Regions from separate parts of the Ectothiorhodospira sp. BSL-9 genome, predicted to be linked through region 1. Evidence: riboswitches for the same ligand, from Rfam matches in the RefSeq annotation. Region 1 holds a riboswitch; each other region holds the start of a gene.
The links. Region 1 has a riboswitch for cobalamin ahead of ECTOBSL9_RS11835 (TonB-dependent receptor domain-containing protein). Riboswitches for the same ligand answer to the same signal wherever they lie in the genome.
Positions count from the first base shown of each region.

Region 2: it holds a riboswitch for cobalamin, as region 1 does, so the genes downstream of both, ECTOBSL9_RS00195 (TonB-dependent receptor domain-containing protein) here and ECTOBSL9_RS11835 (TonB-dependent receptor domain-containing protein) in region 1, are expected to answer to the same signal.
Region 3: it holds a riboswitch for cobalamin, as region 1 does, so the genes downstream of both, bluB (5,6-dimethylbenzimidazole synthase) here and ECTOBSL9_RS11835 (TonB-dependent receptor domain-containing protein) in region 1, are expected to answer to the same signal.

Region 1 is NZ_CP011994.1:2,552,238-2,557,456, reverse strand. Features, by position in the region: gene ECTOBSL9_RS11850 (hypothetical protein) at 1-397, shown strand, start outside; gene ECTOBSL9_RS11845 (hypothetical protein) at 498-1,709, shown strand; gene ECTOBSL9_RS11840 (MazF family transcriptional regulator) at 1,827-2,087, shown strand; cobalamin riboswitch at 2,406-2,658, shown strand; gene ECTOBSL9_RS11835 (TonB-dependent receptor domain-containing protein) at 2,805-4,832, shown strand; gene ECTOBSL9_RS11830 (ABC transporter substrate-binding protein) at 4,882-5,219, shown strand, end outside.
Region 2 is NZ_CP011994.1:36,114-41,332, reverse strand. Features, by position in the region: gene ECTOBSL9_RS00205 (iron ABC transporter permease) at 1-501, opposite strand, end outside; gene ECTOBSL9_RS00200 (cobalamin-binding protein) at 498-1,448, opposite strand; cobalamin riboswitch at 1,672-1,926, shown strand; gene ECTOBSL9_RS00195 (TonB-dependent receptor domain-containing protein) at 2,089-3,918, shown strand; partial or broken gene ECTOBSL9_RS00190 (cobyrinate a,c-diamide synthase) at 4,032-5,219, shown strand, end outside.
Region 3 is NZ_CP011994.1:3,309,056-3,314,274, reverse strand. Features, by position in the region: gene ECTOBSL9_RS15135 (YaiI/YqxD family protein) at 1-69, opposite strand, end outside; gene ECTOBSL9_RS15130 (DUF2235 domain-containing protein) at 128-1,282, opposite strand; gene bluB (5,6-dimethylbenzimidazole synthase) at 1,434-2,186, opposite strand; cobalamin riboswitch at 2,235-2,437, opposite strand; gene ECTOBSL9_RS15120 (ATP-binding cassette domain-containing protein) at 2,484-3,125, shown strand; gene fetB (iron export ABC transporter permease subunit FetB) at 3,128-3,919, shown strand; gene ECTOBSL9_RS15110 (MFS transporter) at 3,952-5,133, opposite strand; gene ECTOBSL9_RS15105 (TetR/AcrR family transcriptional regulator) at 5,130-5,219, opposite strand, start outside.

The DNA of each region.
Region 1 (5,219 bases):
TCTCGGTCACATGCGGCAGTTCATGGAGATATCCAACGGCATCCTTGCCTCTGCACTGGAGGGTGATCATGAACGCATCGCCACCCTGGCCGAGGATTTCCGCCCCACCTCGGCCATGCTGGAACGCATGAAGTTGCTGGCGCAAGCCTATGAGGAAGAGGGTCGCCCCCATCGGACAAACCAGCGGGAGCTGAGGCGGTTCGAGCGCATGGCGGCCAATCTGTCCCCGGATTTCGTGGAGATGTACCGGGCCATGCGCCTGGGATTCGATGACATTGCCGAGCAATCCCGGCAGGGTGCCCCCAGTCAGGAGATCATGCATCGCCTGGTGAACGTGCAGAACGTGTGCATCGCCTGCCATCGACAGTTTGAGCTCGTACCCATGGAGTGTCGCTAAGCCATCCACAGCCGTACCCGGACAAGAGTCCGGGTTTGCCAGTAATATATTAGCAATTTATAATATACGGATATTACCCCATACACCCAAGGAACCCTCCATGCTCAAACGCGACCTCAATGAGTCGTACCATCCCCTCTTCTTCCTGGCAGCCCTGGGGGCAGGCGGTCTGGCCGTTTCGTTCTTCATGTACCCCATGTTTCTGGTGGAACGCCCCCAACCCTCCATGGCCACCTTCAATCACTTGTGGCCCATCCTCACCGGCCCGGTCACGCCCGCATCGGTCGGGCTGGCGCTGGTTCTGGTGGCCGTGGTGCTCTTCGCTGCCCTGCACTTCAGGCTGCTGATCTGGAACATCCGCGAATACCGCCAATTCCGCCGCACGCCGGCATTCGCCCAGCTGCGCAGCGGCAACAACGAGATCTCCCTGATGGCCATCCCCCTTACCCTGGCCATGTCCATCAACATGATGTTCGTGCTGGGCGCCCTGTTCGTGCCCAATCTCTGGTCGGTGGTGGAATACCTGTTCCCGCTGGCGCTGCTGGCCTTCCTGGCGGTGGGCGTGTATGCCCTGAAGATCCTGACCACCTACTTTGCCCGCACCCTCACCGAGGGCAACGTGGATTTTTCATCCAATAACAGCCTGGCGCCGATGATCGCCATCTTCGCCCTGGCCATGATCGCCGTGGGCCTAGCGGCACCGGCCATGATGAGTCAGACCCAGGCCACGGCCATTATCGCTCTCCTGCTTTCCATGTTCTTTTTCACCGCGGCCATCCTGTTGGCGGTGATCAAACTGGTGCACGGCTTCCAGGCCATGATGGTCAAGGGCATCAATGTGGCAGCCAGCCCCAGTCTGTGGATCATCATCCCCATCCTCACCCTGCTGGGCATCACCTGGATCCGGCTGTCCTATGGCCTGCAACAGGGCTTCGATCAGCCGGTCAACTACAGTTCACTGCTGATCCTGAGCGCCGCCATTCTTTCCGCCCAGATCCTTTTCGGGCTGATCGGCTATGCCGTGATGCAGCGCCTGGGTTATTTCCGCGACTATTCGCGAGGAAACCAGGGCAATGCCGGCACCTTCGCTCTGATCTGCCCTGGCGTGGCGTTCTTCGTCTTCGGCATGTTCTTCATTCACCTGGGGCTCATCAACAGCGGTGTACTGCAGGCAGGCAGCTGGGCACATCTTCTGGTCATGCTCCCGTTCATCGCCGTACAGCTGAAAACCGTTGAAGTCATGTGGCGCATCAAGCGCAACATCCTTGATGCGCCCGGCGATTTGAAAGCGGCGCGGACTACTCAGGGTTAGAATGGGCGCGACCCCATGATCAAGCAGCTCTGCCAGCGTCTTGAGCGGCGTTGACGACTACATCCAGCTGCAATTAAGTATCTACTTAAGTAGATACACCCAGCCCTGGAGATTCCCATGCAAAGTGAGATCAAACGCTGGGGAAACAGCGCCGCTGTGCGGCTTTCCAGCAAGATTCTGGCGCAGGCCAGGCTGGATGTCTCCAGCCCGGTCACCATTCACGTTAAAGCCGGCAAGATCGTGATAGAGGCTGCCGAAAAACCTGCCCGCAAGGTCAATCTTCCCTTTTCAGAGGCGGATCTTCTGAAAGGGCTGGATGCCCATGGCGCGCATGCGGATGAACTGGCTTCCCCCTCGGCGACCGAAATGGGGGACTGATGGCCCAGTACATCCCGGATCGCAACGACATCATCCACAGATCCTGTGGATATCTTTGTGGACAGCGTGTCGGCAAACCTCGAAAAGCCTGGCCTGACGGGCATTACCGTCAGATTGATCAAAAAATCGCCACCCCAGGCTAACTCGCTCATTTATATAGACTTATTAAGAACATTCCCCATGGGCGATTTCCCCTTGACAGAAAACCGTGCAATCGACTAGGCACCGGCCCGCCTGTGCACAAACACACGCTGCACGGGAGCCGGCTGCAGAATTCGCACCCACCGTCAAGTTGAATCGGCCCGAATTAACCTGATAGTCTCCGCGGTTGTTCTGGGTGCCTGCCGACCCTCCCGGTCTGGCAGGTTAAACGGGAAGTCCGGTTCAGCCAGCCCTGCCTGGCGAGTCCGGCACTGCCCCCGCAACGGTAGGTGGTAACGGCAGATTCTCTCATGCCACTGCGCGGCTCACGTCCTTCTCGGGCGGGTCGTGTGGGAAGGCAATCTGCCGGAGGGCGTCATCGCCCTCCAGGCCACAAGTCCGGAGACCGGCCCTGAACAGACCCGAACACTGCGGGGCGCTGCGGTCGGGGCCGGTCACGGATAACCCGCTCCCCTTCCGGTTGGTGAGTCCCTTTCGTTCGGCCCTCCTGCGTTGACACCCCGTGGTCTGTCCACCCGATCACCGCGCACGGGGTGGTGCGCGAAAGGAACCTCAATGCACAAACCGACCCCTCTTGTTCTGGCCATGATATCCGGCACCCTGGTGTCGCCAGCCTTTGCTGGCCAGACCAGCCATCATGCATCGGCCGTTGTCGAACTGGACCCCATCGTTCTCGAGTCCCGAAATCACTCCAATCGCCGAATCACCGACGAGGACATCCAAAGGCACCAGCCACTGGATGTGGCGGACATTTTCCGCTCCGAGGCCTCAGTGGACGTAGGCGGCGGCAGTCGCAACGCGCAGCGACTGTATCTGCGTGGACTGGAAGCCAGCAATCTCAACGTGAACATCGACGGCGCCCGGGAAGGCCGCAATCTCCATCAGCATCGCGGCAGCCTCAGCGGTCTGGACCCGGATCTCATCAAGCAGGTGGAAGTGGACCCACGTCCCTCGGCCGACCAGGGTCCCGGGGCACTGGGGGGGCGAGTGGAATTCACCACCAAGGACGCTCAGGATCTGCTCTTGCCTGGCCAACAGCAGGGCGTTCGTGTGAAAAGCGGTCATGCCAGCGCGGATGATGCGTTGCTCGGCTCTGCATCTCTCATGGCCCGGCTGAACGAGCAATGGGGCGCCCTGGCTCATCTGCGGGCCGTGAATCGTGATGATTACCGCGTGGGCGGGGGAGACACCATGCCCCATTCCGGTGGGCAGGATCGGGACTACCTGTTCCGACTCAGCCGCCTTCCCACCCAGGGACACGAGATCCGACTGGGCGCCCAGCGTCACACGCTCACCGGGGACCACCCCTATGGATCACGGGGGAGCGACTTCGGAGATCCTCGTCAGGACCAGGCCCAGGACGCGGTGGGTCAACGTCTGCGACAGCATCGCTGGACCCTGCAACACACCCATGATGCGCCCCAGCAGTGGCTGGACTGGATCGGTCGTCTCTATTACACCGATCATCAGCTGCAAAGACTCGATGACGGCACCCGCACCCGCACGCGGGAATACGGCGGCGACGCAAGGAACACCTTCCGTTTTGATCACGCGGACATCCAACACCGTCTGACCCTCGGCATGGACTACTACCTGGAAGAAGGTCGTACGGAAGGTCCGAGCATCACCAGCGAGTCCCGTAACCTGGGTGCCTTCATCCAGAATCGCATGCACCAGGGGCGGTGGTCGCTCTCCCTGGGGGCACGCTTCGACGACTTCTCCACCGAGTTCCACCAGCAGACGCTATCGGGCAATGCCATTTCCCCTAACGTCAGCGCACAGGTGGATATCTTCGGCGGCTGGACCGCCTTTGCTGGCTATGGCGAGGCCGTGAGTGGCGCCGGGATCATACCCATCGGCTGGATGGCCTACCTCAATGAGGACACCAACCTCAACGATGGCAAGCCCTTCAAGGCAGAGAAATCCCGACGACGTGAGGCCGGTGTGAGCTATGACGCGCGGGATGCCCTGCTGGAGAGCGACCGGCTGACCCTGGACTTCACGGTGTTCGACACCCGCCTGCGCAACAGCATCGACCGGGATGATCCCTGGGGAAGCCCGTTTGCCAGTGGGCGGTTCGGCCATGAGCCACCTTTCGTGGGCACGATCAGAAACCGCCAGGACACCCTGCGCACCCGTGGCTATGAGATCCGCGCCAGTTGGGGTATCGGCCGACACGATACCCGGCTCTCCTTCTTCAGCGCCGAAACCGTGGATGAGGATGGCAATCCTCAGTCTGTCTCTCGCCGACGGGGCGGTACCGGAGGTGACCGGTTCATCTGGGATCAGCGCTGGGCGGCTCTGGACAACCTCACCCTGGGCTACACGTTCACCTGGGTGGATGACCTCACCCGGGTACCCGACGATGCCCCCCAACGGGACGGTTACAGCCTGCACGACATTCAGGCCCAGTGGCAGCCCGGGATGGACGATCGCCTGAGCCTCTCCCTGGTCGTGCGCAACCTCCTGGACACCCGTTATGCCGAGCAGACCTCACTGGCCGATACGGATGCGGATGGGCGTCTACTGGTGCGGGACGAGCCCGGCCGGGATATCCGGCTCAGTGCCACATGGACATTCTGACGTGCCACATCTCATCAGGCAGCTCATCACTCAACTCTGGAATCATTCCATGACAGCCTCCTCCCCATCCCACCGATCAAACCGGTTCGATGCCCTCGTCGTGATTCTGACGGGGGTCATCGTACTCATGATGCTCGCGGCCTGCGATGCGCCCTCCTCCGGCAACTCCCAGGCCGTGGATACCGGAACAGCCCCACCCATGCAGGAAATCCAGGACATGCTGGGCCGGCAGGTCAGCGTGCCCAAGCAGGTGGAACGGATCGCCACGGTGAACGTGGATGCCTATCGCATGGTGGTTCATCTGCAGGCCGCAGATCGGCTGGTGGGCATTCCCGGCGACATGTTCGGCTCCCGGTTTTCCCGGGAAAAGACCATCGAGGCACTGGC
Region 2 (5,219 bases), 1.0 Mb from region 1:
CGTGGGGCTGACCGCCAGCATGAAACTGATGAAGGCTCCCCAGCCGGCTGCCACCACCACGCCGGTGAGCAGCAGGCGGGTGGGCGTCCAGCTACCGGTGCCATGGGCCAGGCCGAAGACGATCAGGGTGGAGATCATGGCGCCGATAAAGGCCGATCCGGAGACCACCACGGTGCCCAGGCCCGCCAGCATGGCCAGCAGGGCGCCCACCGCCGCCCCGCCCGACAGGCCCAGTACGTAGGGGTCGGCCAGTGGGTTGCGCAACAGCACCTGCATCAAGGCGCCGGCCACTGCCAGCAGTCCACCCGTGGCAAAGGCGGCCAGGGTACGGGGCAGGCGCAACTCCAGGATCAGGGTGCGATGCAGGGGCTCGCCGCCGCCGGTGAGTACCGCCAGGGTCTCGGCAGGGGTGAGCGGCACGCTGCCCACGGCCACGGCCGTCATCACGGCGGCCAGCGAGCCACCCAGCAGGATGGCCAGGATGAACGCCAGGCGCGTCACTCATCGCCCTCCGGGCGACGTTCGCGGGCGGTTTCCAGAAAATCGCAGATCATCCGGGTGCCTTCCAGGATGCGCGGCGTGGGGCGCTGGATCAGGGACGGGGGGATGAAAAAGAGATTATCCCGCTGCACGGCGGTCATGTCGGACCAGCGGCGCCAGTCTTCCACCCATTGTGGGTTGTCCTCGCCCATGCCGCCGCCGATGATGGTTTCGGGATTGGCGGCGAGGACGACCTCGCGATCCAGGCGCGGCACCTGGGTATCCAGGTGGCCGAAGATGTTCTCGCCGCCGCAGAGGCGGATGGCCTGGGAAATGAGGTGTTCATCGTTGAGGCTCATCAGGGGGCGATCCCATACCTGGTAGAAGACGCTCACAGGGGGCTGCTCGCCGTATCGCTCTTCAAGTTCGGCCAGGGTGTGGCGTACGTGGGTTCCCGCTTCTTGACCGCCACTGGCGTGACCCGTGAGGTGTCCCAGGCGTTCCAGGCCGGAGGCCAGTTGTTCGAAGGTTTGCGGGTTGCTGAAGTAGAGGGGATAGCCCAGGGCTTCCAGGCGTTCCAGTTGTGCCCGCACGTTGCCGCTCTCCCAGGCCACCACCAGGTCCGGTTGCAGGGCGAGGATGGATTCCAGGTCCAGTTGCTTGTAGCTGCCCACCCGGGGGATGTCTTCGGCGGCTTCGGGGTAATCGCTGTAGTTGACGGCCCCAACGATCTGGTCGCCGGCGCCCAGGGCAAACAGGTTTTCGGTGATGTGCGGGGCCAGGCTGATGATGCGTTTGGCAGGCGCCTCAAGGCGCACCTCACGGCCCTTGTCGTCGGTGACCGTCACGGGCTCTGCGCCAGCGTTCGTGGTTACTGAGGCGGTGACAAGGAGGACGCAAACGGCGGCGATATGTGCCCATTTGTCGTGAAATGGCGGGGTATGGCTTATGCGGTGAGGGTGTCTCATGGTGTTGGGGTCGGGCGCTTGAAAGGAGGGCATCATAACAGCGATGCGGGTGCTGGCCACCTGCATGATCCTCCGGGCCCATCGGTATCCAACCCTGCCAGCACCCACTTCCCGTGGGAGCGGCCCTTGGCCGCGAATGGGCGCGCCTCAGGCGCATGGATGTCCATCTGCCCTGACAGTAATCCCTGCGGCTCACATTGGAATATCCACAATCGTTTGCGTATGATACCGCCTCGCTTCAGGTGCCAGACGATTGACATCCGTCTGGTGAAACGGGAAGCCGGTATGTCTGCCAGATTCTGCAGACCAGTCCGGCGCTGCCCCCGCAACGGTAGGCGAGACGAGGGTTTCTGCATGTCACCGCAGCAACCCCGGCAAGGCGTGAAGCCACTGCGCGCAAGCGTGGGAAGGTGCCTTGACCCGGTCAAAGATGACCCGTCCGCGAGCCCGGAGACCGGCCTGATGCGTTTACGCGGCATTGCGGAGGGCTTTGCGCGGCTCGTCTTCTCGGGTCTCATTCCGGTGGATCTGGCTTTCCGGTGCGCCACGCACCGATGGGCCTGATCGATCCGCTGCTCTCCTCGTGCCGCATCCTGGCCCATGACAGGTGCGCGGGCGGCGCACCGGAGAGTACACACACATGCAAACCCGATCCTTCCTGCCGGCAGCCGTTCTGCTGGCCATCCCTTCCCTTGTCAGCGCCCAGGAACAGGTGGCCCAACTGGACCCCATCCTGGTCACCCCCACCCGCACAGCCCAAACCACCGACCAGACCCTGGCCTCCGTCACCGTGATCGACCGCGAGGAGATCGAGCGGCTGCAGCCGAAGGAGTTTGCCGATCTGCTGAAAGGAAGGGCTGGTATCGGATTGAGCCAGAATGGACCTTTTGGAAAAAACACTAGTCTGTTTATGCGTGGCACTGAATCTGATCACACTCTGTTGCTTGTAGACGGAGTCCGGCTGGGTTCGGCAACCACTGGACAGGCTGCTTGGCAATTTCTCTCCCCTTCAGAAATTGAACGCATTGAGATTGTGAGGGGCCCCCGAACCAGTTTGTATGGAGCTGATGCGATTGGTGGTGTTATCCAGATCTTCACGCGTGATGGCCAAGGTCCGGCACGGGTGCGAGCGCGGTTAGGTGTAGGATCTTTTGGTAGCGCGGAACTGGGATTTGGCGTCGGTGGCTCAAATGAAACCACTCGTTACGATCTTTCCGCTGGTTACTTTCAGACCGACGGGATCAATGTGCGGGACGATATCGGTAATAGCGATCGAGATGGTTATGATAATTTTACAATTTCAGGGAGTGTGATACATCAATTAACCGATGATACCGAGGTCTTTGCGAGACTCTTACATTCCCAAGGCGAAACAGATTATGATCGGGGCTCTCCTGCTAGAGACTGGTCTGAATTCGCTCAGTATGTTTCTCAGGTGGGGATGCGTAGCCAAGTAAATGAAGCTTGGTTTACCCAGTTTAGTGTGGGCTATAGCCGAGATGATGGAAAGAACTATGAAGATGGGCTTTTTTCATCCCGCTTCGATACTGAGCGCTATCAATTGGGCTGGCAGAATGATCTGGCGCTCGGTACATCCTTGCTGACCCTGGGGATTGATTTCCTTCAAGATCGGGTTACTGGAACCGGAGATTTCGACAGAAGCAGCCGAGATAATTGGGGTGGATATATACAAATGCAAACGGATCTGGGTAGGCATTCTGTGTCCGGAAGTTTGCGTCTTGACGATAACGAAGCGTTCGATTCTGAGACTACGGGACAGATCGCTTGGGGTTATCAGTTCACTGAGGAGGTGCGCTCTTGGGTCAGCTTTGGGACCGCCTTCAAGGCTCCAACATTCAACGAGTTGTATTTTCCGTTTACGGTATATCAAGGTGGTTTCAGTTATTCCGGCAATTCAGAGCTTGAGCCAGAGAAGTCAGAAACCTACGAAGTTGGTCTTCGGTATGATGCGGGGCCACGCTTCTTGTCCGCGACCTTGTTTGAGAGTCAAATCGATAATTTGATTATCAACACGGGTTTTGACCCCATGCGTCCAGAGAATGTCCGAGAAGCCCGGATTCGGGGCTTGGAGTTGGAGGGTGGTTTGCGTCAAGGAGGCTGGATGGCGAGTGCCGCCTACACTCATTTGCAGCCCGAGGATCGGGACAGCGGCACCCAGTTACAACGCCGTTCTCGTAATACGCTCCGTTTAGATGTTGATCGTGAATTATCAGTCTTTACTGTAGGCGGTACGCTGTTGGTTGAAGGTGGCCGCTACGATCAGCAAGGTGAGCAGAATCGCGTAGGTGGTTATGAGGTACTGGGTCTCCGGGCATCTTATGCCATGACTGAAGAATGGACCTTGCGTGCAAAGGTGGATAATGTCTTTGACCGGGAGTACGAAGTAGTTCGCGACTACAACCAACCCGGCCGCGCCTTCTTCGTCACGTTAAACTACCAGCAACAGTGACCTCCGCCGCCCCTCATCCCCGGCCCTTCTCCCCCGAGGGGAGAAGGGAGTTGGTGGAGTTTCCCCTCAAGGGGTTGGGGTGAGGGTGACGATGTGAATCCACGAGGCCGACCATGACCACTCACCATTGCCCAGCCCTGCTCATCACCGCCACCGCCTCCGGTCAGGGCAAGACCACGGTGACGGCGGCGCTGGCGCGCTACCATCGCAACCAGGGGCGGCGGGTGCGGGTGTTCAAGGCGGGGCCGGACTTTCTCGACCCGATGATCCATCAGCAGGCCAGCGGGCACCCCGTGCACACCCTGGACATGTGGATGACCGGGGAGGAGGATGCCCGGCAACGTCTGTATGAGGCGGCGGGCGAGTCGGATCTGATCCTGGTGGAGGGGGTGATGGGCCTGTTCGATGGGCGACCTTCCAGCGCCGACATCGCCGCCCGGTTCGGCATTCCGGTGATGCCGGCCATCAATGGGGCTGCCATGGCCCAGACCTTCGGCGCCCTGGCCCATGGTCTGTCCACCTTTCGCGCCGATGTGCCCTTTGCCGGCGTGCTGGCCAATCGCGTCAGCGGGGAGCGGCATTACGGCATGCTCATGGAGCGACTTCCCTCGAATCTCACCGCCTTTGGCTATCTGCCCAAGTCCGCCGATGCGGCCCTGCCCAGTCGGCATCTGGGCCTGGTGCAGGCCGAGGAGATCGCCGACCTGGATCAGCGACTGGAAGCCGCGGCAGCGCAGCTGGTGTGGAAGCCGGATGGCCTGCCGCCGCCGGTGGCCTTTGAGCCTGGTTCGGCCACCCCGCCGCCCCGGTCTCTGGAGGGACGACGCATTGCCATCGCCCGGGATCAGGCCTTTGCCTTCATCTACCCCGCCAATCTGGAGTTGCTGGAGCAGATGGGAGCCAGTCTGCAGTTCTTCTCCCCCGTGGCCGGGGAGAGGTTGCCCAAGGCGGATGCGGTGTACCTGCCCGGGGGTTACCCGGAGCTGCACATGGAGGCCCTGGCGGCCAATGTGGGGCTGAAGCAGGATCTGGCCGCCCACGTGCAAGCTGGGCGACCGTTGCTGGCGGAATGTGGTGGCATGCTCTACTTGCTGGATCGGTTGGAGGACAAGGAGGGGCAGGGCGCGGACATGGCCGGCCTGCTGACAGGCACTGCACGAATGCAGGGAAGACTGGCATCCCTGGGGCCCCAGGAGGTGACCTTGCCGGAGGGTGTGCTGCGAGGGCACACCTTCCATCACTCGGCCATGGAATCGCCCTTGACGCCTTTGACGCGGTCGCGATGCCCCAATGGTCGGGCG
Region 3 (5,219 bases), 760 kb from region 1:
GGGACAGGCATCCGCGTCCACCCAGATACGGGGGCCGGAATCGTGAGAGGCGGGTTCGGCAGATGTCATCGGCCCAGTATAAACCACCACACACCACGTTTCCGTGCCGCATCCCCATGTGACGGCCCTACCGGGTATTCGCTACATCCATCGGTTCGATCAGTTCTCCCTGCGGATTGACCAGATTCAACGGACGATAAGGTGACTGTTTCGGAGGGAGTTGCGAAGCCTGTTCAATGCGATCCAGCGTGGCCTGATGGACCATGGCGTTGCGGGCAGCACCCAGGCCGGCCCGATGCCGGGCCTCGGCGCCAATGAGGCGCGGGCGGTTATCGTCGATCCAGGGCCAGTAAGCCGTGAGCTTGTATTGCAGGTTCAGGGAGTCGTGGGCCGGTGCAAAGGGATTGGGAGAGAGGCACTCCTCGATCATGCTCTCCTCGATGTGCAACCCCAGGGCCTGGGCCTCGCGCAGCATCCACAGGAAAGGGACATCGGCCAGGGCCTTGTTGTCGTAGCCGCCGCCCACATCCGAATGGACGCCGGGGAACCAGGCCTGTACCACCTGCTGATCCACCCGGCTGCCATCAAAGCGCCGTGCCTGGGGCGGGGTGGACGCATCCCCGTCCGCTAACGTCCACAGGGTGGGCTTGAAAGGGCCGCGCTGCTCATCAATGGCCAGGGCATGAAAGGCATTCTCCACCAGTGGGCCCAGCGTGGTGTCATGAAAGTTGACCCGTCGTCCCCCCTGGGCAAAGGAGGCCAGCGCCGGGATGGGCACACCCAGGGCGCCCACCGTGTCGAAAACACCCAGCATGCGCACGCTCAGGGTTTCCTCCGGATGACGCCGGATGCGCTGGAGTTGGCGATGCTGGCGGCTTTGTGGGCGCCGCTCCGGTGGCACGCGGTAGTAATTCATGGCCAGATCCGTCTCGCCCTGATGCTCCCGGCAGAATAGCCCGGAGGTGCCGATCATCCCGCACAGGGACCGCGCCGTGTAGGCACCCCGGGAAAACCCGAAACAGAAGATCTCGTCGCCAGGTTCGTAGTGCTCCACCAGCCAGTTATAAGCCCGTTGCAGGTTTTCATTGAGCCCGAAGCCAAAGGCCCCGCCGCGAAACCGGGTCCACCGGGACGAGCCGACCCCGGATACGTAGTGCTTCAGTTGGTAAGCATCGTTGGCGGGCTCCTCGGGGATCATCCCGAAGAGTCGGAAGATGTGGGTCTGAGTCTCTTCCTTGGCCCAGGTGCCGTCACAGCAGACCACGAGGCGTTTTCTTGTCATTGGGTTCATCCCCATGCGGTTGGGCCCAAGCGGCCACTACCATGAGCGTAGCAGGGGATTCACGATCGGTAAGGCCCTGCACGGGCCGAATGCCGTCGGCGCCCGCAGGGGCGCCGACGGAGAAGGGCGCAGGGTGCGCGGGAGCCCGGGTCTAAAGCGGCACTTCGGAGCGGCTCGCCCTGGCCTGGCATGCCTGAACGGCCTTGACCAGTTCGTCGTCCTCGGCAGGGGTGTGCCCCCAGCCATCCATATGGATCAACTGCTCCAATGGCAACCGGGGGCGCCAGCCGGCGGCTTCCAGTTCGGGCTTGTCATGAAAGTGGCTGACCCGGCCAATGCACAAATAGGCCACGGGCACGATCTCATCGGGAAGATTCAGTACCTGGCGGATGTCCTCGGGCCGGAAGATGCTCACCCAGCCCACGCCCAACCCTTCGCTGCGTGCCGCCAGCCACAGGTTCTGCACGGCGCAGACCACGCTGTACAGGTCCATCCGGTGGTCGTGGGTGCGACCGATCACCACCGGGCCGGCGCGGTCCCGGTCGCAGGTGATGCACAGATTGATGGGTGCATCCAGGATGCCTTCCAGGCGCAGGCTGCGGTAGGTCTCCTGTTTTTCGCCCTCGAACATCCCTGCCGCCTCTTCGTTGGCACGGGTGAAGGCCTGATGGGCTCGATGCTTGATTTGTGGGTCCTTGACGACCACAAAGCTCCAGGGCTGCATGTAGCCCACCGAGGGTGCGAAGTGGGCTGCGGTGAGGATGCGCGCCAGCATGTCATCGGGCACCGGGTCGGGCAGGAACTGTCCCCGCACGTCCCGCCGGCAGAGCATGTTGCGATAGATGGCCTTGCGTTCGGCCTCGTTGAAGCGATGTTGATCAGGTGTTGAATCACCAGCCTGCATGTTGTTCCCCTTGTTCAAGCAGGTGGGACGGCAGCCCGGCCTTGCTGCCGTGCAAAGAAACTGTCGGGCCGGTCTTCTGACTCGGGTTCGTCCCGCGCAGACGCCTTCCCGCCCATGGCAGTGGCTTGATGTCTGCGCGATCCCCCTCACAGCGCTGGGCGCGTTGCGGACTCGGTGATCATCGATCGATCACCCCACCGCATTCCCGATTCTCCCGTGGATGAACGGGCACCCGACAGCGGGTTGATGAATTCTCCGGCGCAGTATAGCGGATCGTTCGTCCGGTATACTGCCGTGATGGATGCACCCACCTTCACTGCCACCGCTGACCCCTTGCTGAAACTGACGGGTTTGCAATCCGATCATGTGGGGCCGGTCGATCTGGAACTGGCGCCAGGGGAATTGTTGCTCATTGCCGGGCCCTCCGGCGCGGGCAAGTCGCTGCTACTCCGGGCCATTGCTGATCTGGACCCCCATCGTGGCCAGGTGTGGCTGGCCAACCAGCCGCGGGATACCATCCCTCCCGCCTCATGGCGGCGTCAGGTAGGGTATCTGCCGGCAGATCCCGTGTGGTGGGCGGACACCGTGGATGAGCATCTCACGGGGGTGCAGGACGACTGGCTGCAGCAGTTGGGATTTCCCCCGGATGTGCGCCAATGGGAGGTGGAACGCCTCTCCAGCGGCGAGCGTCAGCGCCTGGCGCTGGCAAGGATGCTGGGCAACGGCCCCCGGATGCTTCTCCTGGATGAGGCCACGGCCAATCTGGATCCGGAAAACACCCTGCGCATGGAAGCCCTGGTCATGGGGTATGTGACGGAACGGGGAGCCGGGGCCATCTGGGTCAGCCATGACCACGAGCAGCGCGACCGGCTCGGTGGCCGGTTGCTGATGATGGATCAGGGACGGCTGGCTGAACTGGCACGGCAATCGAGGTCCTGAGCATGGATGTGATCTATCTCTCTCCCTGGGATCTGAGTATTGCCGCTCTGCTGGTCATTGCCCTGGCGGTCCTGACAAGCCGCGTGGGCATGGGGCTTTCCCGAAGCCTGCTGGTGGCGGCCGCGCGCACGGTGATCCAGTTGCTGCTCATTGGCCTGGTGCTCACCACCCTGTTCGAACACGCGGCCCTGTACTGGGTGGCCCTCATGGCGCTGATCATGCTGCTGGTGGCGGGCCGCGAGGTCATGGCTCGCCAGGCGCGGCGTTTTCGGGGCTGGTGGGGATACGGCATTGGCACGCTGGCCATGTTCACCTCGGCCTTCACGGCCACCGTCCTGGCCCTCACGGTCATCATCAGTCCAGCTCCCTGGTGGGAGCCCCAGTACGCCATCCCCCTGCTGGGTATGCTGCTGGGTAACACCATGACGGGTATTGCTCTGGGGCTGGACCGTCTCACCACCACGGCCTGGCAACAGCGGCGCATCATCGAGGGGCGCCTGATCCTGGGGCAGACCTGGTCGGAGTCCATCCAGGATATCCGCCGCGATGCGGCCCGCAGTGGCCTCATGCCCATCATCAACGCCATGGCCGCCGCAGGCATTGTCAGTCTGCCGGGCATGATGACCGGTCAGATCCTCGCCGGCATACCGCCCATGGAGGCGGTGAAATACCAGATCCTGGTCATGTTCCTGATCACCGCCGGCACGGGTTTTGGCACCTTGGGCGCGATCTGGTTGGGGGCTCGGCGCCTGTTCGACGAACGCGAGCGCCTGCGACTGGACCGGCTGGCCTGAGCAGGGCTCATGCTGCGCAGGGGCCTGAATGTTCAAGGGCTTTGCCATGTCGTCGCGCCGCGTTCATTCAGTAACCACGAGAACAGCCAGGCGACAGCAAGCCCCACGATGGCGAAGAGCATGAAGGTGGCCACATGGCCTTGGGTGTCTACCATCCAGCCGGCCAAGGGGGAGCCGGCCACCTGGCCCAGGGACGTGGCGAGCAGCGGCATGACCGGACCGAGGGCGGGCGCCTGATCCATGATCTGGATGCTCCTCACCAGGTAGAAGCCGGTGAGGATCATGTATCCGGCGCCAAACAGGGCCGCAGATGACAGGGCGAGCGCGAAATTCCCGGGATCCAGGGCCAGCAGTCCGATCGCGGCCGCCATCACGGTGAGCCCGCCAGCATGGCTGAGCGCCGGCCCGAAGCGCGAAATGAGATCACCGGCGGTGAATCCCGCGATTCCGCCCAGCCCCACAGCCAGCCACATCCAGGCGGTCTGGCTGGACACCAGCCCGCCAGAAGTGATCACTGCGTCGGGGGCAAATACCCAGTAGACCGCGCTCACGGCTCCCATGGCGAAGGCCATGCCACTCAAGCGACCGATGGCAAGCCACTGCATCCAGTGTATGGGCGGGGAGGTGGGGTGAGTCCGCGAGGGTGAGGCGGGACGCTCATCCCGAGGCAGATAGACCAGGGCCGCCAGGACGCCCATGGCGGCCAGGGCGGCAAAGCCCACATAGGCGCTGCGCCAGGCCTCTGCCCAGATCAGGACGGCCGGCATGGCAAGGGCGATGCCCAGGCTGGTGCCCGCATTGATGGTGGCATTCACCCTGCCGCGAAGGTGGGAGGGCACCACGCGATGAACCGCTTGTGCCATGACCGGTGAGGACAACCCGGTGCTGATCCCGCAGATCAGCACACCCACAGCCAGAAATACCGCTGAAGGCGCCTGGGAAATCGTCAGCAGACCCAGCGTGGCGAGACCGGCAGCGGTGACCGCTCCGCGACGCACCCCAAGGCGGCGCGTGATCCAGGGGGCCACGACGATGGCGAAGGCAAAGCTTAAAAAGGGCAGGGAGCCGATCACGCCTGCCATGGTGGGTGTGATGGTCAGTTCCTGGCGCATTTCGGGCAAAAAAAGCCCGAACACGAAGCGAGCCAGGCCGTAGGTGATGGCGATGATGCCGCCACCGAGGGTTGCCATGCCGAGGGGGGATAAGGGTTTCATTCAGTCTTGCCTTGGGCCGCTGAGAGCAGGGTGTCGGTCATTGTTTGCGTATCCGCCAGGGCCGTTGGCGTGCCCAGCAGGGCGAC